3 regions of the Colwellia sp. MB02u-9 genome follow, and region 3 is predicted to be linked to each of the others. Evidence: predicted binding sites of a transcription regulator. Region 3 holds the regulator's gene; each other region holds the start of a gene.
The links. Region 3 encodes sigma-54, which starts transcription at its own class of promoters, with help from an activator protein. Its sites were predicted from a motif close to GTTGGCACGNNNNTNGNNT; they were not measured.
Positions count from the first base shown of each region.

Region 1: the regulator sigma-54 is predicted to act here: its motif matches at 6,978-6,996, upstream of H4J65_RS06060 (PAS domain-containing sensor histidine kinase).
Region 2: the regulator sigma-54 is predicted to act here: its motif matches at 2,280-2,298, upstream of flgF (flagellar basal-body rod protein FlgF).

Region 1 covers NZ_JACGVF010000088.1:268-10,600, reverse strand. Annotated here, with positions in the region: gene fliH (flagellar assembly protein FliH) at 158-952, opposite strand; gene fliG (flagellar motor switch protein FliG) at 977-2,029, opposite strand; gene fliF (flagellar basal-body MS-ring/collar protein FliF) at 2,022-3,743, opposite strand; gene fliE (flagellar hook-basal body complex protein FliE) at 3,791-4,135, opposite strand; gene H4J65_RS06065 (sigma-54 dependent transcriptional regulator) at 4,407-5,747, opposite strand; gene H4J65_RS06060 (PAS domain-containing sensor histidine kinase) at 5,734-6,942, opposite strand; gene H4J65_RS06055 (sigma-54 dependent transcriptional regulator) at 7,283-8,767, opposite strand; gene H4J65_RS06050 (hypothetical protein) at 9,212-9,496, shown strand; gene fliS (flagellar export chaperone FliS) at 9,568-9,966, shown strand; gene H4J65_RS06040 (hypothetical protein) at 9,966-10,333, shown strand, end outside.
Region 2 covers NZ_JACGVF010000096.1:151,710-162,042, reverse strand. Annotated here, with positions in the region: gene flgH (flagellar basal body L-ring protein FlgH) at 1-669, opposite strand, end outside; gene flgG (flagellar basal-body rod protein FlgG) at 686-1,474, opposite strand; gene flgF (flagellar basal-body rod protein FlgF) at 1,497-2,240, opposite strand; gene flgE (flagellar hook protein FlgE) at 2,564-3,973, opposite strand; gene H4J65_RS13100 (flagellar hook assembly protein FlgD) at 4,166-4,855, opposite strand; gene flgC (flagellar basal body rod protein FlgC) at 4,874-5,293, opposite strand; gene flgB (flagellar basal body rod protein FlgB) at 5,296-5,694, opposite strand; gene H4J65_RS13085 (protein-glutamate O-methyltransferase CheR) at 5,760-6,590, opposite strand; gene H4J65_RS13080 (chemotaxis protein) at 6,630-7,565, opposite strand; gene flgA (flagellar basal body P-ring formation chaperone FlgA) at 7,749-8,441, shown strand; gene flgM (flagellar biosynthesis anti-sigma factor FlgM) at 8,516-8,830, shown strand; gene H4J65_RS13065 (flagella synthesis protein FlgN) at 8,857-9,288, shown strand; gene H4J65_RS13060 (LPP20 family lipoprotein) at 9,386-9,850, opposite strand; gene H4J65_RS13055 (FlgO family outer membrane protein) at 9,879-10,333, opposite strand, start outside.
Region 3 covers NZ_JACGVF010000100.1:201,560-211,892, forward strand. Annotated here, with positions in the region: gene H4J65_RS17050 (calcium/sodium antiporter) at 1-970, shown strand, start outside; gene H4J65_RS17055 (KpsF/GutQ family sugar-phosphate isomerase) at 987-1,952, shown strand; gene kdsC (3-deoxy-manno-octulosonate-8-phosphatase KdsC) at 1,955-2,500, shown strand; gene lptC (LPS export ABC transporter periplasmic protein LptC) at 2,497-3,063, shown strand; gene lptA (lipopolysaccharide transport periplasmic protein LptA) at 3,095-3,574, shown strand; gene lptB (LPS export ABC transporter ATP-binding protein) at 3,575-4,306, shown strand; gene H4J65_RS17080 (RNA polymerase factor sigma-54) at 4,358-5,863, shown strand; gene hpf (ribosome hibernation promoting factor) at 5,900-6,187, shown strand; gene ptsN (PTS IIA-like nitrogen regulatory protein PtsN) at 6,217-6,675, shown strand; gene rapZ (RNase adapter RapZ) at 6,682-7,536, shown strand; gene H4J65_RS17100 (HPr family phosphocarrier protein) at 7,543-7,821, shown strand; gene mgtE (magnesium transporter) at 8,336-9,697, shown strand; gene pmbA (metalloprotease PmbA) at 9,810-10,333, opposite strand, start outside.

The DNA.
Region 1 (10,333 bases), on a different contig from region 3:
AGGACAATATTTGTCGTTAGATAGTTAAGGTGTCTCGGGTTTATTTTTGTAAGTTTCATGACTTATTTTTTATTGAGATTCGTTTTATTGATATAATTTTCTTGATATAAGGTTTATTGATATAAGTTTTTTGATATATAGCTTATTGATGTAAAGCTTATTGATGTAAAGCTTCTAGCAAAAACGAGTCCAAAACCTCATTCAAACGTGATTTAACACTCAGATCAATATTAGAAGTGCTGTTTTCAATTTGACAACTCCCGGGGCTTAATTGTGGCGCAGCCAATAAGCGCCAACCTTGTTCTTGAATATGTGCTGCACCAAATTGTTCTTCTACCAATTTAATGTCTGTGGGATGCAATAAAATTTGGGTTTGAGACTCTTGTGCCGGTAAGGCTTTAATACCTTCAGCGATAGCCGATAATAAAATATCTGGGTTAGTTTTCGCTTCATGCTTAGTCACCGCTTGAGTTAGTTGCACGACTAACTGTAATAGTTGCGCTTCAACATTTTTTTCAACATTAAGCAAAGGCTGATGTAATTGGTCTAATAGGGTTTGCATTGCCGCGATTTGTTGTTCGCTGGTTTCTTTACCTTCGGCTAAACCTTGTATCACACCTTCTTCACTACCTGAAATAAGACCCGCTTCATGACCACTGGTTTTACCTTCATCAAAACCTTTAGCAAAACCGTCTGCTTTTCCCTCACTAAAGCCTTCTTCAAATGCGGCTTGACGAATGTCTTCCATGTCTTGTGCCGTTAACGGCACAGGCTCATTCACTTCTGTCTCTTCTGGTGGCTCATAACGCCAGTTCATTGGCTGGCCTAAGGCATTAGTTTTATTAACCTTTGTATCTTCGTCTGGTTGCACATTAGGTGCTGACCAGGTATCAACCTTTTCAATTTTTTTTTCCGCCATCGCCCCAGTGCTTGGCTCAGAATCTGCTGCCATTAGGTTACACTCTCTGATGTTTGATTATAAGAATTCATCGCCGCCACCGCCGCCGCCTAACATAATTTCACCGGCATCAGATAATCGATGTGCAACCGCCAAAATTTCTTTTTGCGCGGCTTCAACTTCACTAATGCGTACTGGCCCCATCACTTCAAGATCATCCGCTAGCATTTCTGCAGCACGTTTAGACATATTGGCCATAATTTTTTCTTTTAAGGCTTCATCAGCACCTTTTATTGCTTTCATGAGCGCATCTTGCTGAACTTCTCTTAAAATGGCTTGGATACCTCGGTCGTCAACATCGGCAAGGTTTTCAAAGACAAACATAAGGTCTTGTATTTGCTGACTCATTTCTTCGTCATGTTCGCGAATTGAAGTCATCAACATACCTTCAACATTATTGTCTAAATAGTTCATGATGTCTGCAGCCGCTTTCAAGCCGCCCATTTTCGCGGCTTGTGCACCCGCTTGACCGGCAAATTGTTTTTCCATGATCTCATTTAATTCTTGCAATGCCGCGGGTTGAACTTCTTCTAAATTAGCAATACGCATCATAAGATCCAAGCGCACTTTGTCGGCGAATTGGGTCAGTATTTCTGCTGATTGATCCGGTTCAAGGTAAGATAAAACGATGGTTTGAATTTGAGGATGTTCATTACGAATAATGTTCGCCACTTGCTTTGAGTCCATCCATTTCAAAGAATCAAGGCCCTTAGCACCACCACCTTTGACAATTTGATCGATAAGATTACCGGCTTTATCTTCGCCTAATGCTGCGGTTAATGCTTTGCGGACAAACTCTTCACTTTTGAAACCAATAGTAGAAAAATTTTGAATTTCGTTAATAAATAACTTATGCACGGCGGTAATTTTTTGTTGAGTAAAATCTTCCATACCGGCCATGATCATACCCACTTTTTGCACTTGCTTCGGCTCTAAGTGTTTTAGTATCTGTGCCGCATCTTCTTCTGAAAGACTCAACAATAAAATCGCGGCTTTTTCAGCGCCGTCAAGTTTATTGACGTCATAGCCAGACGATTGTTGCTCTGCTAGTTCTTGATTTTCATCACTCATTTTCGGTTAACCAACTTTTAACGACTTGCGATGATAATTCTGGCTCGTTTGCCACTAAGGCCCGTACCGCTTTTAATATATCGCCATCGCGATGTAAATCAGGCAATTGTAAACTACCATCAGGAGCAAAGCCAATTGAGCCAGCATCAAAGTCAGATGATAACATGTCCATGGTTTCATCACCCAAATCAACATGACTATCAAGCGACTTATCACCGTAGTCACTCGGGGTTTTTTCGGGATGAATTAGGCGTTTTAACATCGGACGCACCACGGCAATAAACAAGATAGCAATTAAGATAACCGCCCCAAGCAATTTTGCATATTTATAAATAGTAGGATCTTTCCACCATGCTAGTGGCGCCACGGCTATAATTTCTGGGCGAGAAAACGGTAAAGTAACCACCTCTAATGAATCACCACGTTGTAAGTTAAAACCAATACTGCCTTGCAATAAACGACGAATATTAGCCATTTCTTGTACAGAGCGTGGTGTTGGTACAGGTTCACCTTCAGCATTTAACTCAGACAAGTAATCTAAGGCAACAGAGACACTAATGCGATGAATAACGCCGGTTTGTTGTTTGGTGTAGCTAATAGCCTCGTCGAGTTCATAATTACGTGTCGACTCTGTATGCTTACGACCCGGCATGGTTTGCTGTTGAGCATTGCCCGTAGCATCTTCGGGAATATTACTGTCCAGCGGGGGTTGATTCGTTAACGCACCTGGAATACCACCGAGTAAACCACCAATGGTATTATCTTCAACTTTCATTTCGCTACGCAAAGCTGGTAAATCTGAATTATAACGCCGCTGAGTTTCTTCAGTATTGGTAAAGTCCATGGCCACGTCAACTTGGGCGGTAAAGTTGCCTAAACCTACAACGGGAATTAAGATCGAATCAATCTTATCCATGTATTCTGCTTCGCGTTTTTGTTCAATTTCGAATTCTTTACGTGAGCGTGACGACACAGAATCTTGTGAGCCAGAATTTAATAAACGACCATTTTGGTCGGTCACCGTGACCCGATTCGGCGATAAACTTTGCACGGCTGATCCGACAATATCTACTACAGCGTCAACTTCTTCTTCAGATAACAGGCGGCCACGACTCAAGGTCAGTACCACAGTAGCTGACGGATTTTTTTCACGTTTAGCGAAAACATTTTCACGTGGAATGGCTAATAAAACTCGAGCGCGTGAAATAGATTTTAACTCTTCAATGGTGCGGGCAAGTTGCTGCTCTCTAGAATGCTTTAAACGTTCAGTTTCAAGCCGTTGACTCACACCAAAACCCATATCTTGCATAAGAATTTCGCTGCCCTCAGAAGGCGCATCACTTAGGCCGCCACGAGCTAGCATCAACTTAACATCTTGGTATTGGTCACTTTCTACCGATATTGTGTTGTTTTCTTGGCGGTATTCAACTTGCTTGCTGTCCAGAAAATCCATGGTTTTAATTAATTGCTCGGTGGGCAATTTAGTTAAAAAACGATATTCTGCTTCATTGGCTAGCATAATAACAAACACAGCAATCGCGAAACAAATCGCTAGCGCAATCACTATGGTCATTTGACGTAGAAAATCAACATTACCCATAGCCGCGGCTAAACCTGACTTTTGTTCACCAACATCATCTGAACTATCGTTGGCGACTAAGTCATTGTTACTATCTGCCACCGTTAAATTTGTGTTGTTTGTTGAATCTGCCACTTACTTCTCTCCGCGTCACTATCGTTTTATGCTTAACCACTGAGCCGTTATACGGGCATGCTCATAATTTCTTTATAAGCTTCAACAAACTTATTACGCACCTGAACGGTCGCATCGAAAGCAATACCTGCCTTTGACGCCGAAATCATGGTGTCAGCCAAAGTAACACTGCGATCGCCAAGTTCAAAAGCGGTACGCTTAGCACCCGCATCTTGTTGTAGCTCATTGACATTATTAACGGCATCTTTTAATAAGCTACCAAAGTCACTACCGGCTTTGCTCACCGGTGGTGTGCCCATGCCATTTGCTTCACCTATGGGTAGTTTATTACCCATAGCTTCCATCGACATGCTTTGCATTTGAGCGTATAAAGAATTAGTTTTAATATCCATGGCTATCTCGCTTTCGTCAATTTCTTGTTACTTAATGTTACCTAAGGTTAAAGCAAGCATAGTGCCAAGCTAAATAATATCGCAAAATATTGAAAAAATCACCTGATAAAAAAGCTAGAATGTCTTTTGAAATCTTTAAAAAGACTTTAAAATCAGATAGAAACTAAAAATAAATAAATATCGTAAATATAAATAAATAATTAATGAAACGAAAAAAACGACGTTAATGCGTCGTTTTTTTGTTACAAACAGGTACTAAGCCTATTTTTTCTTAAAGTGGGATATTAATACCACTATCACGCATACGCGCAATTTTATAACGTAAGGTGCGTGGACTAATACCTAAACGCTCGGCCACATCTTTACGACTACCGCGACAAGCATGCAAAGTGTCCAGTATTATTTGATGTTCTTGTAATTTAAGTTCACTGCCGAGTTTGTCATTTTTTTCCGCGTTTACTGCCTCACTTGCTACCTTGGGTGTTTCAAAGTCATCGATCAATAAATCATTCGCATCAATGCAACGATCACTTTGTAAAATTAACGCCCGTTGAATAACATTGTCTAACTCTCGCACATTACCAGGCCAGTCGTAAGCCAGTAATTTACTACGCGCGGCGGCGGTGAATTCAGGAATAACATTACCGTCTTTTTGACAAATACGGCTAATAAGATGGGTCGCCAAGGGTAGAATATCATCACGACGTTCATTAAGTGGCAACCAGGTTAATGGGAATACATTCAGTCGATAATATAAGTCTTCTCTAAAAATACCACTTTGCACAGCGGCTTTTAAATCGCGATTACTGGTGGCTATCACTCTAACATCTAAGCTGATGGTTTTACGTCCACCTATGCGTTCTACTTCTCGCTCTTGCAACACGCGTAAAATTTTGGCTTGTAAACTTAAGTCCATTTCGGTTATTTCATCAAGTAAAATAGTGCCACCTTGCGCTTGTTCAAACTTACCCGGACAAGCTTGAATAGCGCCAGTAAAAGCGCCTTTTTCATAACCAAATAAAGTGGCTTCAAGCATATTTTCAGGAATAGCAGCGCAGTTAATCGCCACAAAAGGCGCTTGGCTACGTGGTGAGTAATTGTGAATATATTGTGCCAGCACTTCTTTACCTGAGCCACTAGGTCCCAAAACCATCACAGAGGCGTCAGTATTTGCCACTTTTTTGGCGAGATTTAATAACTCAAGACTTTGCGCATCAGCCACAATAGGGTCGCCACCATCATTGACTTGTAACGGCACATACTGACTGACCATATTCAGTAAAACTTCTGGCGCAAAGGGTTTTGCCATATAATTGCGAGCACCGTCTCGCATGGCCTGTACGGCATCATCAATAGTGCCATAGGCGGTCATGATCAATACTGGCAATTTTGGATAGTTATGGCGAATACTTTTCAATAACGACAGTCCTGACATGCCGCCCATTTGTACATCACTCACCACTAAATCGACGTTATGCGACTTAAGTTTTATCAGTGCGTCTTCACCTGAGTCTACGGCTAAACATTGATAGCCCGCCAACAGCAAAGTATCAACCAGTGCCTCTCTCAGTCCGGCGTCATCTTCAACAACCATTATTTTACTTGTGCTCATGACTAAGCTCCTTAGACAAAAATGCCTCATTTTCATGCTCAGTCAATGCCGCCTTAGTCTCTTCACTGACCAGTAAGGGTATTTTCATACAAAAATGTGCCCCTTCACCTGGCTGACTTAACAAGCTCACTTCACCTTGGTGTGCATTAGTGACAGATTTTACCACCGCTAGGCCTAAACCTGTGCCTTGGCTTCTTGAGGTATAAAAAGGTTCGAATATTTTATCGGCTAGCTCGCCACTAATGCCCGGACCATTATCACGCACACTAATGTAGGCATATTCGCCCTGACAGTAAGCACTAATGTTGATAACGGCATCGGCTTTAATGACAGATAAACTATTGTGTATTAAGTTTTGAATTGCCCCCGACAAGGCACTCACATTGCCTAAAATCTCGCAGCCTTGTTGGCAAAAATGCAAATTAACTTTTGCGCCAGCTTGACTCACTTGCGGCTCAATGACTTGCTTGGCTTGCTCAATCAGTTGGTTAATATTAACCGGTTCAACAACCGCTTTACTGCCACTTTTAGCAAACAACAGCATGTCATTAACTTGCTGCTCTAAGTCATGTAGACGTAACATTAATTTGTCTTGAAAATTACCCCGTGCCTCTTGGCTGAGTTTTTTATTGCGTAGATTAGCGCCATATAGCATGGCAGCCGATAATGGTGTACGAATTTGATGAGCCAATTTTGACACCATACGCCCTAAAGACGATAGTCGCTGTAATTGGCCAAGCTTATCTTGTAAAAGTCGCGTTTCGGTTAAATCAGTGATCATGATCAACTGCCCAGGTTGGCCACCTAAAGTGGTAATTTCTAATTTTACCCGGCGACCGTCATTTAACGAAACCTCGTGCCAATCATCAGCGCGGGGTTTAAAAGAGCGTTTAATTACACCAAACCAAGGTTGACCCAAAATGGGTTCATCAAGCAAACGTTTAGCGCTGTCATTAATTTTCACCACAATACCGTTGCCATCAAGCATGATCATCCCCGTTGGCATAACATCAATAACGTGTTGCAGTTGTTTGTTTTGTTGACGTAAGTACGCCAATTCACCCGCGTAGTTTTCGCTTTCTAGTCGATTGGATTGCTCGCGTTTAAAACTAACCTCATCAAATGAAGTTACTACACGATTCAGCGCAGAATGGGCTGAAGAAGAATTGGTCGATGTCGAATAGGCAAGTGCCATAATATTTTACCCGAGTAAAGAAGTACACCCGAACAAAGCATTAAGTATGCCAACCAATTAAACTCATATTATTCAGTAATTAAAGCACATTATTTCGATTAAAACTGGCTGTCAATAAAATGGCTAACATCATAAAACCGTTAAAAAAATACTGAACGCCGATCTAAGATCGCTATTACCATGTCTATTTAACAATGGGTATTTAACTGACTTTATTGGCTGTGCTAAAAAGTAAAACGCCCTTGAAATAATTATTATTTCAAGGGCGTTTTACGCAATTAAGTTAACAAAGCAACGCTAACTTGTCTTGCTGTTACCTAGCGCTTATGGCCGTGAATAATTAGCTTACTTTCTGGAGATTATATTTACGCATTTTTTCCACCAAGGTAGTACGGCGCATACCTAAAAGCTCAGCTGAACGAGCAACAACCCAATCATTTTTACCTAAGGCTTGGTTAATCAAGGAAATTTCTAAATCAGCTAAATACTCTTTTAGGTTCAGACCATTATTTGGTAAAACATCAAGGATATTGCCACTATCAGCGCTCGCATCTGCTGAGCTAGTTTGTGCCATAGCCTCCTCTTCATCTTCATCGTCATAATCAGCACCTGAAAACATTTCATTAATTGCTTCACGTTCTTGTAACTCTTCAGGATATTCAGGTTGATAGTCATCTATATCTAAGTGTTGATACTTCAACGGTAGTTGTCCAACATTCACCACCTGCTCGCCATACATAATAATCATACGTTCAATTAAATTGGAGAGTTCTCTCACATTACCGGCCCAGGTATGCTCTTTTAACGATTCAATCGCTTGTTCCGTAAAGCGCACTGACTGCCCTTGCTCAGCAGAAAATCGTGAAATAAGCTCTTGCAACAAGAGTGGAATATCTTCTTTTCGCTCTCTTAGCGACGGAGTTTCGATAGGGAAAACATTTAATCGATAGTAAAGGTCTTCACGAAAATGATTAGTTTTAATCATGTCTTCTAAATGTTGATGTGTCGCCGCCACAATTCGAACATTAGCTTTTAAACTTTTAGCGCCACCTACCCGTTCAAAGGTTCGTTCTTGTAATACACGTAATAATTTTACTTGCATGGGTTGTGGCATATCACCAATTTCATCCAGAAAGAGTGTGCCGCCTTCCGCCATTTCAAAACGACCTTTGCGCGTAGAAATAGCGCCGGTAAATGCCCCTTTTTCATGGCCAAACAGCTCACTTTCTAATAAATCAGCGGGAATAGCACCACAATTAACTGGCACAAATGGCCCTTTACTTCGCTCTGACAAGTTATGAATATTTCGCGCAACCACCTCTTTACCTGTGCCCGACTCACCTAAAATCAAGACACTGGCCGAAGTAGAGGCCACTTGTTCAATTAAAAATCGTACCTCTTGCATTGCACTACTCGTACCCACCAAAGAGCGAAATAAAGAGTTTGGACGATTAAAACCACGTTTTGACGGCAGGTTATTATGGTATTGGTGACTATGGTGCACTAACTCGGTCAATTGTGCATAATTTAGCGGTCTGGTTAATTCACCAATGACATTGACATAACCACTCAATTGTTTTTTATCAATAACATCGTGATAAATAAAAGGGTAGGTTGGCTGAGATTTAATAATATTTTGTAACTTTTCAGAAACGTCTCCACATAAAATAATGGTCAGAACATTCGGCACTTCAGCTAGATATTGATCAATTTCTTCTTCAGCAAAAACATGAAAATACTCGCCGACAAAAGCTAAAACTGTTTCTATTTGATGACGTCTTGTCGCATCATTATCGACAACTAAAATATATTTTTTTTCTTGCATTTTTTGCCTTTGTATTGGTTGACTTCACGTTAGCTTATCTTGCGCTTTTTGATCTTACGCAAGAGCCTAACAAGTCATTTATTATTATAAGCTGCCGCCATTATTCACTTGCTGTCATGATTAATCAACAATAAATTGACACTTGTCTGTCATTTTATTGTCAGTTAAAGTAAAAGAGAAGCCAGCCGATACAGGGTAAGTAACGAAAATAGCTTATGGTTAATACTCACATGCACACAAGTAAAAAAGGTCCTATTAAGGCCATGTCAAAAAAACAACAACTAAGCTTACCTATAATCACTTGAATGATCTTTATATTTAAACAAGCAGATAATTGCTTATATTTCATTACAATACTGTTTTTTTTAAGTCTAAATCAAAAGTGGCATGAAATAAGCTTGTCTGAGCAACACGATTAGAAATAAAATTTAATAGGAATATTCGATGTTAATTATTAACGGTACAGCTGAGCTTATGAAAGATAATGGCAGCTTTCAAAAAGGCGACAGATACGAGTTCAATATGTTCTCAGTAAATATGCCGCTAGAAGATCAACTTGTGCAGATAGAAGACTATTTAGTAACACGCGGTTGGGACAATATTGAAGTGGCCGATAATGGCATAGTTGCAGACCCTAAAGCCATTGAGCACGGTGTGTTACTCGCCGCTTACGAAAAAGCTAAAAGCGAAGGTTTTGCTGTCACCATTAATAACCAAGCTTTACTATAATTTATAATATTCAATTTTAAATCTAATGTATTTTAGTATAATAGATTATTGTCTTACAGTTGGAGATATCTATGATTCACGCGTCATTAAAGAAATATCAACAAGTTAACAAAAGTACCGCTCAACAAGCGTCACCTTATCAATTGGTCGCCATGTTATTTCAAAAATTACTTGATAACATTGCCACTGCTAAAGGCGCTATTACCCAAAAAAATTACGCTAAAAAAGGCACTGAGATTTCAAATGCCATTTCCATTATAGGTGTTTTAGAGGCTTCACTTGATTTTAAACAAGGTGGAGAAATATCAAATAATTTAGCGTCTATCTACGTTTATTGCTCAGAACAATTACTAGCCGCTAGCGTAAGTAATGATATTGATAAACTCAATGAAATTGCTCAAATATTAATCCCTATTAAGTCAGGCTGGGATAATATACCCCTTGATACTCAACAAGAAGTAAGCTTCTAGTGGCTTTAACAGCCATTGAAAATTTAGCTGATATTATTGAGGTATCTAAACTGCTCCTTAAGCATTTAGATACCGCAGATATTCAGGTTCAGAGTGAGAATGAAACAAATAGTAGAGTAGAGAGTGAAATAGAGGGTGGAATAGGCAGTGTAAGAGATAATAAAAAGTCGATTGCAGAGTCAACCAGCCATGATAACAGCGAGCAAATTAATACAGCAAAGCTGCTTAAATTGATCAAGAACAGAGAAGAGAAAATTTATCAGTTATTCGAGCACTTTAGCCCAGAAGAATTACAATTGCATCTTGCACAACTGCAAACTATGGCGGCACTAGACAGCCAACTTATTGAAAAAGTAAATCGTACTCA
Region 2 (10,333 bases), on a different contig from region 3:
CCAGCCTTGCTCTTGCACGTCAGCGAATGTGCCGGTGCCAGCATATTCAATACGGGCGTTCGCTACTTTACTCGAGGTAACTGTGTTATCTGAACTGATGTCTTGCGAACGAACAATACCCGTTAAGCGAATATATTCATCACCATTATTTAATGACATCCATTTTTCACCACGGATCATCAAGTTACCGTTGGGTAAAACTCTCAAGACATGCACCGAAATATTGCCGGCTAAACTGTTGCCCTGATTGGCTTTTGAATCACCTTTAAAATCTGAGCTTTGGTCGTAACCAAATTGTATAGCTTTGTTGTTGAAATTTACCGCTGCACCACCAAAACCGGTAATAGGATTGAGCGTGGCACTATTGGCTTTTTTAAACTCTGTTTTGGCACTTTTTTGCGCTTGGGTACTTTCACTTAAAATCACGGAAATAATATCGCCAACCCGATGCGCTTTAGAGTCTGAATAGATGTTATTAACATAATTGACGTTAAAAAGAGAACCCGTTGGCACTAAAGGTTTATCCTCCATTTCTGGTAAAATGGGGGCAAAGTCAGGATCATTAGGCAATGTTTTTTCTTGCTTAGTGCTAGCACAACCCGTGAATAATAGCGCGACCATACTGACGGTAAATACTGTGCTTAATAACGAAGTTCGGGTGTTTTTCATGATACCTTCCTCAACGTTATAGTTGCTGATTAATGTAGCTAAGCATTTCGTCAACCGCAGAAATGACTTTCGAGTTCATTTCATAAACTCGTTGGCTTTCAATCAGGTTAACCAGCTCTTCGGTGGTATTAACATTTGAGGTTTCTAACGCACCTTGCACTATCATGCCATAACCCGCTAAACCTGGCACACCCTCTTGTGCTGCACCACTTACTGCAGTTTCAATGTATAAGTTCTGCCCGATTGGCTGTAATCCGGTTGGGTTGACAAAGTTAACGGTATTAATTTGTCCGACTACAGCGGGTTCAGCTTGGCCTTGCAAGGTGACGGAGACTTCGCCGTCTTGCGACACAATAATACTCAAGGCATCTTCTGGCACGGTTATTTGCGGTTGCATTAGATAACCCGCGCCTGGGGTCACTATGCTGCCTTCATCGTTCATGGTAAATTGACCATTACGTGAATAAGCAGAAGAGCCGTCAGGCATTAAAATTTCAAACATACCTTCACCTTGGATCATCAGATCTAAGGCATTGTCGGTATTAAGCATGTCACCTTGGGTGTGAATTTTTTGTGTTGCTACCACTTTGGTACCCGCACCTAACATTAACCCTGACGGCATTTCAGTGTCTTGTGCTGAACGCCCACCAGGCTGATTAATATTTTGATAAAGTAAGTCTTCAAATACCGCGCGACTCTTTTTAAAACCTATGGTACTGGCGTTGGCTAGATTGTTGGAAATAACCGCAATCTCTTTGGTTTGGGCGTCTAAGCCTGTTTTACTGATCCATAATGCTGGATTCATACATCACCTCGAAAAATTTTATTTAGAACGCTTTTAATAATGAAGCTGCACTTGCGTCAATTTCTTCTGCGGTTTTCATCATTTTTAACTGCATTTCAAATTGACGCTGTAGCGCGATCATATCGGTCATTTCACTAATAGGGTTTACGTTACTAGACTCTAATGCCCCGCTCGCCACTTTTACTGTGACATCGGCCGGTTCATTGTTGCCGTCTTGACGACGAAATAAGCCATCACTGCCTTTTTCTAGCAAGCGATTATCTGGCTTAACAAATTTAATTCTGCCGACTTCTTCTTGAGCAGAGCTTGGTGCTCCTTCAGGCTGAACCATAATGGTGCCATCAGACGTGATATTGATATTACTTACCGGTAGAGGTAAAAAAATTGGCCCACGGTCGCCAATAACTATGTCACCTCTTGAGGTTTCAAGTGCCCCGTTGTCGTTCAACTTCAACTGACCATTGCGGGTATAGGCTTCAGTGCCATCTTCGGTTTGTACCGTTAACCAACCTTGGCCTTGAATGGCAATATCAAGATCACGTCCTGTGGTCAATAAGGCACCAGTGTCAAAGTTTTGGCCTGCTCGTTCGGTCATTGAAAATACCCGAGAAGGCATGCCTTCACCAAAGGCTTGCATGGATCTAGCATTGGCTAGATCCGCTTTAAAGCCCGTAGTTTTGGCGTTAGCGAGGTTGTTAGCATTGACTGATAAGGCTTGCATGTTTTGCTTTGCACCACTCATGGCGATATACAACATCTTATCCATAATGAACTTCACTCAATAATATTAATAATATTGAAACTGTTGCAAATAAAGTGCCAAAAATTAAGAAGGCTTAATAAGGTGGAATACGAATGGTGTTAAACTTATGATCTGATGACTTTTTTACTAAGCTTTTGTACTGACCACTATTCCTTTACGGTCTGCTCGTCCTGAGTATAAAAAAGCCAGATATCAATGGATGATTATCTGGCTTTTTAACTTCATTGACTCAATAACTAGCGCTGAGTGCTATAAATTAATCTGGTAGCTAAGAGCAATTATTGTCTATTGCTCTTAACCACTACTGAGATTAACCACTATTGAGATTAACGAATCTGTAAAATGGTTTGGTTTAACTGATTACCAACTTCGAGTGCTCTAGAGTTAGCTTGGAAATTTCGTTGCGCCGAGATCAAGTCAATTAACTCAGAGGTTAAATTAACATTAGATTGCTCTAATGCTGAAGAACTTATCGAACCAAAGGTACCCGCACCCGCTTCACCCGCTAGCGCTTCTCCAGAGGCGATGCTTTCTTTCCAACCAGTGCTGCCAACCTGTTCTAAGCCCTGATCATTGGCAAAATTTGCCATCGCAATACGTGATAAAGGCTCGGAAGTACCATTACTGTATATCGCCCTGACCAAACCATCACCGCCGATATCAATACCGGTTAATCGACCAACTGCTAGTCCATCTTGTTGTAAAGAGGTGACTTGAAAGTTGGAAGCAAACTGTGTGGGTTCATCTGGATTCGGACCTGAGGGATCTAAATTAAAGTTAACACTTATGGTCTGAGTAGGATCTGCACCGTTCGATAAGATGTTGCCGCCAAGAGCGCGCGTCGTTAATCCGCCGTCATCTAAGCTTGGCACTATGCCAGTAAAATCGCCTACTGAATTAAAGCTTAATCTGGCACCAACAACTCCGGTCTCTACCCCATCATAAGGCGGTGTAGGTAATATGCGATCAGATAGCGGTCCAGACGCTGCCCCCGCAATGGGGTTACTCTGCCCAGGATCAGCCTCTAAATCAACCATCTCGTCATCAACAGCGGTAAACATCATCCACTGATTAGGGTTGGTCGTTGGATTATCTTTGACAAAGTAATAAGTCATAATATGACTGTCACCGAATGAGTCAAATACCGTTGCTGATGTTGAATGATTAAATGTTGATGGATCCGTGGAGTCAAAGTTTCCTGGCGCATCTTTAATATAGGCTTCACCTGCGGGTAAATTCATTCGCACATCAACTTCTGAGGTTCTCTGTGGTGCACCTGAGGCGGTTGGAATACGAATAGGCTCGGCGGTACTTAAATTTACTGAGGTCGATGAACCATCGCCATTAACAGGAAAGCCCAATAAGTGCCCACCTTGAGAATTAACAATAAAATTGTCTTGGTTCAATTTAAACTGACCCGATCGGGTATATGAAGTTTCTAAACTACCAATTTCTGGTACGGTAGCAAAAAATCCGTTACCGGTAATTGCCAAGTCTAAGGAGTTGTTGGTAAACTTAATACTACCTTGTGAAAATTGTTGCGCCACATCAGCTGTCAAAACACCGTCACCGACTTTAGTTTTACCGGCTGATAAAAGTGAAGACGCATAAACGTCAACAAACTCTGCTCGTGATTCTTTAAAGCCAGTGGTGTTTACATTGGCAATGTTGTTGGATGTTATATCCAAATCTTTCTGAGCTGCGTTTAATCCGCTCAATGATATATTAAATGACATAATTTCACCTCATACAAAAAATTGTTTAATACCTATCTCATTAATTAGGTGGTCTACTTTATACGCAGGAAAAATGGCCAAATATAAGGCATTTATTTTAATAACTAGTTGTTCTAATTATTAAATAAATAACGCAGTAGTGGGTTATTTTAACCAGTAAAAATGATCAGATAATTAGTGATATTGGTATAGTTAACCTTGAGAAACTTCGACTACATCAGAAAGTTTCATGGTGCTACCACCGTTAAGATTTAATAAAATACTTCCGCCGTTGCCGGCCAAAGTGACACTGTCTACTTTACGGTAAGTCATCGCTTGTAATTCTGATGCATTACCATCGACTAGGCCGGCAACACGAAAACGATAAGCCCCTTCTGGTGCCGGTTCGCCATTGGTGTTTTTCCCGTCCCAAGTAAAGGTAAACTCACCTGCGGATACATCCCCCACAGGTACGGTTTGAATAACTTCACCGGCAACATTTTCGACGTAAATATTGACATTACTTGCCGCTTGGTCGGTCACTAACTTGCCTTTTACCGCTTGACCTTCTTCTGTACCAAAGACGTTGTCTTCAACTAAAACACTACGACCAACCAGCGACGATGCCTGCAGGGCTTGGCTAGACGACATTGAAGCAGCAAAACTGGAAAATTGATCGTTTAACTTTGTCACGCCATCAGTGGTTGAGAATGCGGTCATCTGAGATATCATCTCATTATTTTCAACCGGCTTAGTCGGGTCTTGATTTGAAAGTTCTTGGGTGAGCAAGGCGAAAAAATCTTCCTGCGTTAACATACCGCGCGTGTCATCGGCCTCAGGAGTTGAATTCTCTTGTTGCCAACGAATATTATCTAATAGGCTAGAGCCAGATACTGTTTCCATGATAAGTCCTATTTAACCTTAGCGTTGACCAAGTGTTAGCGTTTTATTCAGCATGTTTTTTGCTGACTCCGCTAATTGCACATTGGTTTGATATGAACGAGAAGCAGAAATCATGTTGGTCATTTCTTCAATAACGTTAACGTTCGGCTTGTAAATATAGCCCTCGCCGTCAGCCATTGGATGATCTGGAGCATATTCAACATTAAGTGGTTTATTGCTTTCCACAATGCCAAGTACTTCCACACCTACCGACTCATTTTGTCCTCCGGCAGCTTTTTGCATCTCGGCGGCAAAAACTGGATGGCGGGCACGATAGGTTTCACCGACACTACTGCTAACACTATCAGCGTTAGCAATATTACTCGCGGTGGTATTTAAGCGGACAGATTGTGCGCTCATGCCTGAACCGGAAATAGAAAATACATTAAATAGGCTCATTATTATTGCCCTCCAGTAATTGCTTGTTTTAAGCCTTTAATCTTACTAGTAAGAAATTGTAGGCTTGCTTGATATTCCATAGAGTTTTCTAGATACAAGTTTCGTTCCACTTGTACGTCTACGCTGTTACCGTCACCTGTATCGGCTTGATCAGGTATACGAAAACCGACACCGTTGTTAAGTTCCATACGCACGTCGAAATGTTTCTCGTTGGTACGGGTCATACCGGTTTGTTGTTTTGAGGCGGCTTGTGCTAATGCGGCTTTGAAGTCCATTCCTTTGGCTTTGTAGCCTGGTGTATCGGCATTGGCAATATTACTGGCAATAAGTTCAGCGCGTTGAGCACGCACTTGTAGACCTTGCGGGTGAATACCGAATGCTTTATCAAAACTAATAGCCATAAAAAAATACCTCCAGAAGAATGAAGGTATTTATTCAATATTTATGCCAAAGTTATACGAAGAGGTTATTTTTTTTGGTAAACAATACCAGGATTACAGCGGATCATGTTAAAATTCTGGCTAATACCTGACAGCGATTCTGAGGCACCCAAAAATAAAAAGCAGTCTTGTTTCAACGTACCGTGTATTTGAGAAATTATTTTTGATTTTAGTTCAGGAGCGAAGTAAATCAATACGTTACGACAAAAAACCAAATCAAACTGGCCCAGTAAACTATAACTATTTAACAAGTTAAGTTGGCGAAAACTGACCATTTTTTTAATCACGTCTTTCACCTTTAACATGCCATTACCACTGTTTTCAAAGAACTGTCGTTGCCGCTCCAAAGATAAGCCTCGTGATAAGGCTAAACTGTCATAATGAGCATGTTTGCAATGATCTAACATGGTAGTAGATATATCAGTGCCAATAATTTGAACACCGCCAGGAAATGCGCCTGGGTTACTCTGTTGAAATTCATAAATCGCCATGGCTATTGAATAGGGCTCTTGTCCTGATGAGCTTGCCGCTGACCAAATTTTTAATGGCGCTCGCTGGTTTTTAAAGCCTGGCAGTAGATCTTTTTTCAATAGTTCAAAGGGATAGCCATCTCGAAACCATAAGGTTTCATTGGTGGTCATGGCATCAATAACGGCAGCGCGTAATTGTCGTTTAACGGGATTAAGTGTTTGCGCGACGAGTTCAGCCAAAGACGCGACATCAAATTTTGCCATCAGAGGTACCAGGCGACTTTTCACCAGGTACTGCTTGCTTTCACCTAAAACAATGCCGCATTGCTGCTCTAGAAACATTCTAAATTGATGATAACTTTTATCATCAAGTTGTTTAGTTAACACTAGCTGTGGTCCACCTTATTTAAATACTGCAAACAAAGATTAAGCAATCTCATCATGCTTTAACCACTTTTTAACCGCAGTCGCTAACTCGTCGGGATGAAATTTAGGAATAAAATCTTCAGCCCCTACTTTCTCTACCATGGCATTGTTAAAAACACCACTTAGCGAAGTATGCAAAATAACCGGCATATTTTTCATGCGATCATTCTGCTTAATTTCTGCTGTTAGGGTATAACCATCCATCACGGGCATTTCAATATCAGAAATCAACAAAGCGACTTTTTCAGTGATGCTGTTTTGACACCCTTGAGCAATTTCCTGTAATTGATCGAGCGCTTCTTGACCATTTTTTGCTAACAGCATAGTTAACCCCAAAGGTTCAAGAGCACGTTTAACTTGATTTCGTGCCACGGTCGAGTCATCAGCAATCATAATCACTCGTTCGCCAATAGCCTCTCCAACGCTTGCATCAGCAACACCTTCGCTTAACTCTGTTGAAATAGGATTGATTTCATTGAGAATTTTTTCAACATCAAGAATCGATACCAGTTCGTCGTCAATTTTGGTTACCGCCGTAAGGTAGCTTAACTTTCCCGCACCTTCTGGCGGCGGCATAATATCTTTCCAGCTCAAGGTTACAATGCGCTCTACACCGGCAACAAGAAAACCCTGCACAGTTCGGTTGTACTCAGAAATAATCACAAAACTGCTTTCTGTTTGCACAATGGCCGGACCACCCGTGGCTTTACTTAAGTCAATAACCGAAATAGTTTGACCACGAATATGAGCAACACCTTTAACAAATTTGTTTTGCTTAGGTATTACGGTCAACCTAGGACATGGCATAACTTCACGCACTTTAAATACGTTGATACCAAAACGCTGTTTACCAATGAGTTTAAATAACAACAACTCCAGTCGGTTCTGGCCAACTAATTGGGTACGTTGATTAACTGTGTCTAATATACTTGCCATAAAAACCTCTTTGGTGTGCCAATGAAAGTATAACAAAGGCACGATTCTTGATTGTTTTAACGTTTAAAGCACTAGCATTGCAACAACGTAAATACTTTGACGTTATTCGTGCTAAATTGTACTGAATTAAACTTAATTAAGTTGGACGTGTATTTTTATTTTCCTAGCAGTCAGATATAACTTATGAACAAATTAAAGATAGTAATAGCAATCACCCTTATTTATTTGGCCAGTATTAACGCTAGTTCAGCCATGACATTCGATCGTGATTATCTCTATAACTTCATCAAATCCTATGTTGAAGACAATGTCAGTTTGCCAGCACGAGGAAAACTGAAGATTGAAGTTTCTGAAATAGACCCCCGAATTACATTACAGCCTTGTTTATTACCATTGACGGCAAATATACCTGAAAAGCATATTGGTAGAAACGTAAATGTTAAAATTGTTTGTCCTGACGAAGAATCTTGGCAGTTGTATATCCCAGTAAAAATTCACACCATTGTACCTGTATTGGTAACGCAAATGCGAATAAGCAAAGGTACTTTGCTTAGTAACGCTAATATCGAAATTATATTTAAAGATAACGGGCAAATACGAGGCACAGTGCTTACCGACCCTAAAGTAGTGGTGGGTGCTCGCACAAAAAGAAACTTGTCTCAAGGTAGTGCTATTACTAATCAAAATACCTGTTTTGTCTGTAAAGGCGAGCCGGTGAATATTATTGCTAAGTCGGCACATTTTGAAATTAAGTCTTTTGGCATTGCCTTAAATGACGGCAGTTTAGGCGAAATTATATCGGTGCGAAATAGGAAGTCTGGTCGTGTGGTTCAGGGGCAAGTTAACGCTATTAACCAAGTGATAATTAATTTATAATAATTGCTTAAGTTTTCTGCTGTTTTGCCGATAAAAGGTTAGAAACCAATAACTGTTGTAAGTAGGATACAATAATGGCTATTAATATCAACAACTTGAATAACACCAATCAAGTAAAACAAAAACTTGAACAGCAAGTTCAGACCAAACAGCAAGTTAGCGAAAGTAGCAATGCCTCGCAACAAGCTAAATTGGCAACGCGTGATTCGGTATCTATTACCCCGCAAGCAAAACAAATGAATGAGCTGCAAAAACAAGCCGCTGATTCTCCTGTAGTCAATGAGAAAAAAATTGCTGAATTAAAGAGTGCTATTGCCTCTGGCGATTATAAAATAAATCCAGAAAAGCTAGCAGCAAGTATCGCCAATTTTGAATTTGAACTTGGCTAACGTGTTACTAAAATGGAGTACATTAAGTGTCTGAAAAACTAACACCGCAACAATTGGTTTCTCAACAATTATCGCAATTAACGCAATTAGAGACGTTATTAGACACTGAGAAAGATGTACTGCAACAGCAAAACCCTGATGCACTTATTCAGCTTACCGCAGACAAAAACGACCTGCTTTTGGCGATTCAGAGAATTGACAATGCCATTGGTCAAAGTTTTGAATTCAAACAAGAAAAACTAGCGGGCAAGTTCACCAGCCTACTATCAGATATCGAAGCCATTTTAGTGCGCTGTAAAAAACAGAATCAAATTAATGGCCTGATCATTCAGCAATCACAATTATCTGTAGAACGCATGAAGACCTCATTACTAGAGAATCATAACAAGTCATCCATGACCTATAATAGTAAAGGAAAAACCTCAGGCGGACTCAGTAGCTTAGGTATAAAAGCTTAGCTTTATATGTGTTAGGTTATCTACAAAAAAACCAGCAATAGCTGGTTTTTTTAATGGTACTAAAATACAGCGCAATTCAATGACGCTAGTAATAATGCTAGTAATATGAGATATGCTTTATTTCTTTGCGGTTAGATGTCGCGATATAAATTTCATAAACATCTTTAAAATCTAAACTCAACTCAGTGGTATAACTGTCACCCACCGGATAGCTTTTAACGACTTTTGCGCCACGAATAATGCCTCGTACTGATGCCTGTAATTGTTGATTATCAAGCACTAAATTAGACATGGTGGTGCTACCATTAATATTTTGACCATAAACTTGTTCAGCTAACTCCGCATAAGCAGCAATTTTTGAAGCTTTTATTGCCATTAGCATACGCTGGGTTTTGTTTTGAGAATTCTGCAAACTAATTGGTGCTTGCCCTATGGCGGTTAAGACAGGAAATTTTTCAGGTTTCACGTTTTGCCATTCCACCTGTTTATCAAACACCGAAGAACAGGCGCTTAACACTAAAGCACTTAAAAAAATCCCGATACCATAACGTAAAGTATTCATATTGACCTTAGACATTTGTTTGATAATATTACTTTTGTATCGCAATGGCACGTGCATCGTCAGCGAGTTTGGTACTGTCACGCAAGATCATGCCATCTTTCATTTTAACATTTTCATGGCGATTAAAATCATCACCAACAACCCAAGCAGGAATAAAAGACTGCGCCGTTGCCACCACAACTCGAGATTGCATGCCAATCATTCTTGCGTTGACTAACACCCCTTCATCTTGTTGCATCATAGTGCCTGTAACAACATAGTCAATTATCTGACGTTCGGGCAATTCTTTCCAATCGCGACTAAAAACATAATCACCATCGGCCGTTACACGAATATGTCCGGTAGTTTTAAAATCAATAACAACCAAGCCATGTCGTTGCATTTCATGGATAAAACTTTCTGACAATTGATTGCCTAACGAGTTAGTTGATTCTAAATTTTTCAAATCGACAAATGATGCAACAGCGATTGGCGTTTTAGGCG
Region 3 (10,333 bases):
AATTTTGATCTTATTACTTTCACTAATCACTTTAGTGTGGAGTGCAGACAAATTTGTATTTGGTGCCTCAGCATTAGCACGAAATCTGGGTATTTCTCCCATGATAATTGGCTTAACTATTGTTGCTATGGGCTCTTCAGCACCTGAAATGATGATAGCGGTCACCGCTTCTTTACAGGGTAATGTAGATACTGCCGTCGGCAATGCCATTGGCTCAAATATTACCAACATTGCGTTAGTGTTAGGCTTAACCGCACTGTTTCATCCTTTATCCGTTTCCTCAACGACCATTAAACGTGAAATCCCGCTTATTTTGGTTGTTACGGCTATCGCGACATATATGCTAGCAAACAGCAACTTTAGTTTTAATGAAGGCTTAATACTGATTATTGGTTTTGTCCTTTATATCGCCACCTTACTTGTCGTCACGTTAAGGCGTGCAAAACAAAACCCTATCGACGATAAAATGGTCTTAGAAGCAGAACAAGAAGTGCCTGATGGGGTCAGTACCAAACAATCGGTAATCTGGTTAGTGGTCGGTATGATACTACTGCCGCTCAGTGCTAGTTTTCTGGTTGATTCATCAATATTTATCGCCAAAGCTTTTGGTATTAGTGATTTAGTCATCGGCTTAACGGTTATTGCTATTGGTACTAGCTTACCTGAGTTAGCTGCCAGTATTATGAGCATCATTAAAAAAGAAGATGATTTAGCGCTCGGTAATATTATTGGTTCGAATATCTTTAATATTCTTGCGGTTTTATCGTTAGCTGGCTTAATTGCGCCAGGCGATATCGATAATGCCGCCGCGGTGCGTGACGCGCCATTTATGCTGGCAACAACCTTCTTATTATTTATACTTTGTTTTAGTCGAGGTGGAAAGTTTCGCATCACGCGGGCGAAAGGGTTACTATTATTAGCCGTATTTATTGGTTATCAAGTGCTACTTTTTAGTCAAATCAACAGGTAACAAGTGGTTTATAGCAATGAAAAACTTTAAACAATTAGCCCTAAATGTCATTAACATTGAGCAGCAAGCTATTGCACAATTGTCGCAATTTATTGACGACGACTTTGTTCAAGCTTGTGAGTTAATGTTTAATTGTCGGGGCCGCGTCATCGTGATTGGTATGGGTAAGTCGGGGCATATTGGTGGCAAAATTGCCGCAACCTTGGCGAGTACTGGCACACCCGCATTTTTTGTTCACCCGGGTGAAGCAAGCCATGGCGATCTAGGTATGGTGACTGTTGATGACGTGGTACTGACCATTTCTAATTCGGGTGAAACTGGCGAAGTCTTAGCCATTATTCCGGTCCTAAAGCGTATCGGCACAAAACTTATCGCCATGACGGGTAATCCTGACTCTACCCTGGCTAAACTTGCCGATAGCCATGTTTGTGTAAAAGTAGCACAAGAAGCTTGCCCATTAGGCTTGGCACCCACCTCTAGCACCACAGCAACCTTAGTGATGGGCGATGCCCTAGCGGTAGCTTTATTGAATGCGCGCGGCTTTACTGCCGATGACTTTGCCTTATCTCACCCCGGTGGCAGCTTAGGTAAAAGGCTATTATTACGTTTGGCCGATATCATGCACAAAGACGAACGTCTGCCCACAGTAAGCCAAGAAGCTAAAATAAAAGATGCCTTAGTTGAAATGTCACTCAAAGGCTTGGGTATGACCGCTGTTGTTGACGCAAACAATCGCTTAATAGGTCTGTTTACTGATGGTGATTTACGCCGTATTTTAGATGAAGAAATTAATATTCATCAAGATAGCATTACCAGCGTAATGACAAAAAACCCTTTAGTGGCTAAGCAAGATATGCTGGCGGCTGAGGCATTAAAGATCATGGAAGACAAAAAAATTAACGGCTTAATTATTGTTAACGATAATAACCAACCCATTGGCGCGATGAACATGCATGACTTATTAAAATCTGGAGTGCTCTAAAGTTGAACAGTTTATACGGAAAAGTAGCGCCAAGTGTTTGGCAAAAAGCGCAAAAAATCAAACTCTTTGTTTGTGATATAGACGGCGTTTTTTCAGATGGTCGTATTTACTTAGGTAATAATGGTGAAGAATTAAAAGCCTTTCATACTAAAGATGGTTATGGCGTTAAAGCCTTAGGTGCAAGCGGCGTTGATGTAGCGGTGATCACGGGCAGAACCTCAACTATTGTGCAAACCCGGATGAGTGCATTAAATGTTAAGCACATAGTACAAGGTGAAGAAAATAAGCTACCGGCTTTAAAAGCTATGCTCGCCGCATTAAAGTTAGCGCCTGAACAAGTGGCTTACATCGGCGATGATATGCCAGATTTTGACTGCCTTAATTATGTTGGTTTTAGTATTGCGGTCAATGACGCACACCCCGCCATTTTAAAATCTTGTGACTACACCACCTATACCCGAGGTGGTTTCGGCGCCGTGCGCGAGACTTGCGATCTTATTATGCAAAGCCAAAACACCTTAGCTGATGCAACGGGTTCAAGCGTATGAATCGCATATACCTTGTTAGTATAAGCTTATTTTTATTGGCCTTAACCACCTATGGCTTACTTGAATGGTATGGCGCGAAGGAAGAAACCAGCAACATTCTCGATACCGCGAATAACCCTGAATTTATTGCTGAAAACCTTAACAGTGATGTTTATAAAACCACTGGGGCATTATCTTATAATGTAGAAGCAAAACGCATGGAACATTATGCTGAATTAGGGGTCACACACTTTGAATATCCACGCTATACCTTATACCCAAGGAACAACAAACCTACTTGGCAAATCACCGCCAATGAAGGCACCTTGTATAATAACAATCGCGTAAAATTAGCAAATCGCGTACGTTTAATCGCCACTGATAAAGAAAGTTTGATACAGGAAGTGCATGGTAAAAATTTAGAAATGGACTTAAAAACTAATATTATCAGCTCAGAGCAAACTATCTTAATATTAGGTAAAGGATTTACTATGTATGGCTCAGGATTAATTGTAGACTTAAACACAACACAGATGACATTGACCGAACATGTACAAACTATTTATAAAAAAATTAAAAAATAACTTATATTGTCTCACGGCGTTAGCATTATTAGTGCCTGTCGCAAGTGCAGAAAAATTTAACGTAGAACAAGAGATTAAAATATCTTCTTCACGCCAAGCTGCCGATCTCAAAAATAAAATATTCAGTTATATTGATAATGTCATTATTTCTCAAGGCACACTAACCATACATGCCGAGTTAGTACAGGTTATCACCCAAGAAAACAGTGACAGCAAAATTTATATTGCCAAAGGCTCTCCAGCGACCTTTGAACAAACGCTTCAAGATGGTAGCCCAATCAATTTGCAAGCCAATGAAATCCGTTATGAGCCGAGTATGAATACCGTCGTTATTTCAGGCAATGCTCTCCTTAGCCAAGAAGGCAGTAAAGTGAGCGGCAGTAAAATCACCTACAATTTTGCCACAGAATATGTCAATGCCGAAAGCCTTGAAAATGCTAAAGTTGAAACCGTATTACAGCCAAAGAACAAAACTGAATTGCCTATAAAATCAAAGGATAAGCAAGAGTAAATGTCAACTTCTACATTATCAGCAACCGGCCTTGCCAAGTCCTATAAAGGCAGAAAAGTGGTTAAAAACGTCAGTATGCACGTTTCCGCTGGACAAATTGTTGGCTTATTAGGGCCAAATGGCGCAGGTAAAACTACCTCTTTTTATATGATTGTTGGCTTGGTAAAGAACGACAGTGGCTCAATTGTCTTAAATGATGAAGATATAACCTTACTGCCGATGCACGAGCGCGCGAGAAAAGGTATCGGTTATTTACCACAAGAAGCCTCTATTTTTCGTAAGTTATCGGTTCATGACAACATCATGGCCATTTTACAAACACGTAAATCACTTAGTGATGTTGAGCGACAAGAAAAACTTGAACATTTATTAGAAGAGTTCAACATAGGCCATATAAAAGATAACTTAGGCATGAGTTTATCTGGCGGTGAGCGCCGACGAGTTGAAATAGCCCGGGCATTAGCCGCAGATCCTAAATTTATATTACTGGATGAACCCTTTGCCGGTGTTGACCCGATTTCAGTAGGTGATATAAAAAAAATTATCCTACACTTAAAAGATCGTGGCATAGGTATATTGATCACAGATCACAATGTGCGCGAAACACTTGATGTTTGTGAGCATGCCTACATCGTTAGTCATGGCGAACTTATCGCTGAAGGTAATTCAAAGCAAATTCTTGCAAATCAACATGTAAGAGATGTATACCTTGGTGAACAATTCACGCTATAGTGAATAAAACCAATTGAATTAATGAATTTGAATAGGGAAAAGAAAACGTAAATGCGTCCTACTCTGCAACTCCGTATCGGACAACAGTTAACGATGACCCCGCAATTGCAGCAGGCGATCAAACTGTTGCAATTATCAACTTTGGATCTTCAACTAGAGATTCAAGAAGCACTTGAAAGTAATCCTTTGCTTGAAGTTGACGAAACGCACGATAACAATTCAGAAAGTACCCCTGACCATTTAGAAGCAGGATATTCGGTAACGGTAGGCGAAAACTCAGCAGCATCCTCTGATGGCAGCGAAGACTCCACTCCCTCGATAGACGAAATTAGCTCCTCTGAAGGTTTAGCAAAAACAGACATCCCCGAAGAACTCAACAGCGATAGCACATGGGATGATAACTTCAGTGCTGGTGTTAGTAGTGGCGGTGTTGGCCATGCCTCAGAAGATTATACTTATCAAGGTGAAACGAAAGACTCATTACAAGACCATCTAATTTGGCAGATGGAACTAACGCCCTTTACTGACACTGATAGAACCATTGCCATTGCCATTATTGAAGCCATAGATGAAGCCGGTTATTTAACCGTTTCAGCCGAAGAGATCTTAGAGAGTGTCGGTATTGATGGTGTAGAACTTGATGAGATTGAAGTGGTGTTAAAGCGTATTAACGTATTTGACCCCATTGGTGTTGCCGCTCGTTCAATTCCAGAGTGCTTGCGTATTCAGCTCAATCAATTTGCTAAAGATACCCCTTGGTTAGCGGAAAGCAAAATCGCCGTCAGCGAGTATATTGACTTGCTCGGTAATCGTGATTATCGTCAATTGATGCGTAAATTACGCTTGAAAGAAGAGCAATTACGCGAAGTTATTCGCCTAATACAAAGCTTAGATCCCCGTCCAGGTGATAGCGTCATCAAAAGTGAAGAACAATATGTTATCCCAGACGTGTCTGTTGAAAAGAAAAACGGCCGCTGGACAGTAGAGCTCAATCCTGACACTGCCCCTAAACTATCGGTTAATCAGCAATACGCCGCTATGTCTCGTTCAATGAAGTCATCTACTGATAATCAATTTATTCGCTCTAACTTGCAAGAAGCAAAATGGTTTATTAAAAGCTTAGAAAGCCGTAACGAAACACTTTTAAAGGTTTCAAATTGCATTGTGCAACGCCAACAAGGCTTTTTTGAACACGGACCTGAGTCAATGCGCCCTATGGTATTGAACGATATTGCCGAAGCCGTAGATATGCATGAATCAACCATTTCTCGTGTGACCACGCAAAAATATATGCACACACCTAGAGGGATTTTTGAGCTTAAGTACTTTTTTTCTAGCCACGTAAGTACTGAAAACGGCGGCGAATGTTCATCAACGGCTATTCGTGAATTAATTAAAAAGCTAGTGGCTGCCGAAGTACCTGCAAAACCACTCAGCGACAGTAAAATGGCAGATATTTTAGCAGAACAAGGTATACAAGTGGCAAGGCGTACCATTGCCAAATATCGAGAGTCACTTTCTATACCGCCATCAAATCAACGTAAAAGCCTATTGTAGGCAGTTTTATTCAGCCAATAAAGAGGATTGAAATATATGCAAATTAATCTTACTGGACACCATGTCGATGTTACCGATTCATTACGTGATTATGTCAATGGCAAGTTTGAAAAACTAGAGCGTCACTTTGATCATATCAATAATGTACATGTAGTATTAACGGTAGAAAAACAGAATCAGATTGCCGAATCAACGGTGCACTTAAGTGGCACTGAAGTTCATGCTAAGGCACAACATAGTGACATGTATGCATCGATTGATGCATTAATTGACAAGCTAGATCGCCAAATCTTGAAATATAAAGGCAAAATCAACAAACATTAGCGCCATTTCGCTATAGGTCTTAGAAGTTTATGAAGTTGCAAGACATCTTAACCCCGGACTGCACTATTTGTGCAGCACCGGGTGCCAGTAAAAAACGTATATTAGAATATTTAAGTCGCTTGGCCGCCGATAAACTCGACAGCCATGATACTTTTCAGCTCTTAGAAAGCTTAGTTAAGCGTGAAAGATTGGGCTCAACGGGCATAGGTAATGGCATTGCTATACCTCATGGCCGTTTAGAAAATGCTACGCCTACGAAACCTATTGCCGTGGTTATTACCACAGAACAAGCGATTAATTTTGACGCTGTTGATCATCGTCCCGTTGATATTTTTATCGCCTTATTTGTTCCTGAAGAAGAATGCCAGAGCCACTTGAGTACGCTGCAAAGTATCGCAAAAATTTTTCGTAACAAGCAATTTTGCAAGCAAGTGCGTAAATGCCAAAGTAATCAAGAACTGTTTCAGTTAATACAACAAGCGAGTTAAACACGGATGAAATTAATTATTGTAAGTGGCCGTTCAGGCTCAGGGAAAAGTGTTGCACTGCGTGTTTTAGAGGATTTAGGTTATTATTGTGTTGATAATATCCCTGTCAACTTGTTACCCGCACTTACCCATACGGTGATTAATGATTATGAAAATGTTGCCGTAAGTCTCGATGTTCGTAACCTGCCAGCCGATCCTAACGACGTACCCGAAATTATTGAATACCTGCCTAATGCAGTAGAATTGAGCATACTGTATTTAGATGCTGATGATAGTGACCTTATTCGCCGGTTCAGTGAAACGCGACGTTTACATCCGTTGATCAAGCAAAATATTGCGCTAGACCAAGCAATTGCCTTGGAGAAAAAATTACTTGAGCCCATTTCCAGTCGGGCTGACTTATACATCAATACCAGTCAACTAACACCACACCAACTCGCTGACTTAGTTAGAGAGCGAATTCTGGGTAAAACGTCTGGTTCAATGGTGGTTGTGTTTGAATCATTTGGTTTTAAACATGGTGTACCACAAGATGCTGATTATGTTTTTGATGCCCGCTTTTTACCTAACCCATTTTGGGATAAAGAGCTAAAAGGCTACACAGGTTTAGACAAACCGGTACAAGACTTTCTTGCTAGCCAGCCCATTGTGACTAAATTTGTTTGGCAAATTAACAGTTTTATGATGACCTGGTTACCCCACTTAGAACGTAATAATCGCAGTTATATCACCATTGCTATTGGTTGTACGGGTGGCAAGCATCGTTCGGTCTATATTGCCGAATTACTGGCAAATAATATGCGTAAAGAGCGTAAAGATGTGCAATCTCGCCACCGTGATTTAACCGTTGAAGGCACGTAAGCTAAGATGAGCAAACATACGAGCCGTAATGTACTTATCATCAATAAACTTGGGCTACATGCCCGAGCGGCTTCTAAGCTTGCCCAATTAAGCCAAAAATTTACCGCTAAAGTCATTATTGAATTAGACGAAAACCGAGCAGACGCGAATAGTATTATGGGGCTAATGCTGCTGGCAGGCGCCCAAGGTAAAACCGTCAAGGTTATTGCCTCTGGCCAAGATGCTGAACAAGCCTTAGCAGAAATTTGCCAACTCTTTAGTAACAAATTTCATGAAGCCGAATAGTAACAGAGCACTTCTTCCTTGCTAAGCACGTGCTTAAGTCAATAAAAAAGCTGCTAAAATGGCTAGATTACGGTAAACTCTACGCGGATAATTATTAACGAACCCTAGTGATTAAAATAATATACTAGCCAATTTAGCGCTACATTAAAGCCTTTAGAACAAGCGAAATAACTCAAGCATACCCGTTTTCAACTTTGTCTCCTGAGTCGCACTACCGTCCAAGTCTATCGGCGCTTATGTTTATTTATTTGCTATAACAAAACCTTAATAGTTATCTCTCATAATAGGATCTGTTTAACTTGCTGGGTTAACATTGAACTCGCTTCAGTGGTGTTAGATAAACCCAAAGATAATAGTGTTAGTTTGCAAGTGCTATGGCGTGCTCATACGTCTATGTAGCCAGCCACACATCATGTGTTTGCTGAGCCTACCTACTAAACAAACGGCACTAAAGTAAGTTCAACAATCCCTAATAATTTTCAGTTTTCGTTTTACAACGGCAAAAGGTGAATATATGCCGGAAGGTTCTAAACAAGAATACAATCATCAGCGCCTTCAGCAGGTTAATGATGCCCTCGATAGTGGTATGTTTGTCCATGTCCGCAAGCTATTGCAAGACATGCCCGCTTACGATCTCGCTTTATTATTAGAGTCATCGCCAAGCAAAAGCCGTGTCGCGCTTTGGCAGCTTATTGATGCCGATCACCACGGTGATGTGCTCGAAGAGTTAAACGAAGAAGTTCGAAAAGGCATTCTGAAAAATATTCATCCAGAAAAACTAGCTGCCGTTGCAGAGGGAATGGATGTTGATGATTTAGCTGAAGTTTTTAGAACACTGCCTGACACAGTTTATCAGGAAGTGCTTAACGCGATGGACTGGCAAGATCGCCATCGTGTTGTAGCTGCACTTTCATTTGAAGAAGACACGGCCGGCGGTATCATGAATACCGATACCATCTCTATTCGTCCTGATGTTACGGTAGATGTGGTGCTGCGTTATTTACGACTTCGCGGTGAATTACCTGAAGCAACCGATTCTTTTTATGTCGTTGACAGAGCCGATCATTTCCTTGGTTCAGTGTCTTTATCCGCTATTGTTACTGCCAAAGCAGAAACCATTATCTCAGACCTCATCAATAAAGATATTCAAGCCATTACCGCCGATATGAATGAAAAGGATGTCGCGCAGCTATTTGAGCGCTACGATTGGTTTTCTGCTCCTGTTGTCGATCACGAAGCACGACTACTGGGTCGTATTACCATAGATGATGTTATTGATATTATTCGTGAGGAAGCCGAGCATTCTATGATGAGTATGGCGGGTCTAGATGACGAGGCTGACACCTTTGCTCCGGTCTTGAAAAGTACCCAACGCCGCTCTATTTGGTTAGGCGTGAACTTAATCACCGCTCTTCTGGCTGTCGCAGTGTCGAGCATGTTTGAAGGCATTCTAAATCAACTGGCTATTTTAGCAGTGTTAAACTCTTTAGTGCCTAGCATGGGCGGTGTCGCCGGCAACCAGACTTTAACCTTAGTTATCCGCGCTATGGCCTTAGGGCATGTTGGTGAAAGTAACTCGCGAATTTTACTCTATAAAGAATTGGCCATTGGTTTTTTTAATGGTCTAATTTGGGCGGTGTTAATCGCTTCGGTTGTGGCGATTTGGCAGCAAAACTTAATGCTGGGCGCCATCATTGCCTTTGCCATGTTAATGAATATGACCGCGGCTGGCATTGCCGGTGTTACCGTGCCATTAATGTTGAAAAAAATGAATATAGATCCCGCCTTAGCCGGTAGTGTTATTTTGACAACGGTTACTGATGTCGTGGGTATATTTGCCTTCTTAGGCACAGCGACCTTGCTGCTAGGAAAATAAACCATAGCGATAAGCTTTCAGTTTAAAGCTGTCAGTAAACAACTGAAACTAGTTACCGTTCACTTGTTTTTTCTGACAGCTGACAGCTTTTAACTTCAAACTTCTATTATTTTTAACTGCCCGCTACTTGCATCTGGTTAACAATAATAGAACCGGTGCGAATACTGCCTCGCATGTCGGTATCGTTACCAATAGCGACAATTCCAGCAAAAATATCCTGTAATTTACCCGCAATGGTAATTTCATCCACTGGATAAGCTATTTCGCCATTTTCTACCCAAAAGCCTGCTGCACCGCGAGAATAGTCACCGGTCACTACATTCACGCCTTGCCCCATCAACTCGGTTACTAACAAACCCGTGCCTAACGTTTTTAACATTGCATCAAAATCACCGCCTTGGCCTGCGTCTTTCATGCCGAGTTGCCAATTATGAATGCCACCGGCATGACCGGTTGATTTCATGCCTAACTTACGCGCTGAATAGCTAGTTAACAGGTAAGTGGCTAAACTGCCATCCGTAATAATTTCACGATCTAGGGTAGCGACACCTTCGGCGTCAAAAGCACTACTTGCCAAGGCCTTTTTCAAATGAGGGCGTTCACTGATGCTTAAAAATTCAGGAAAAACTTGTTGGC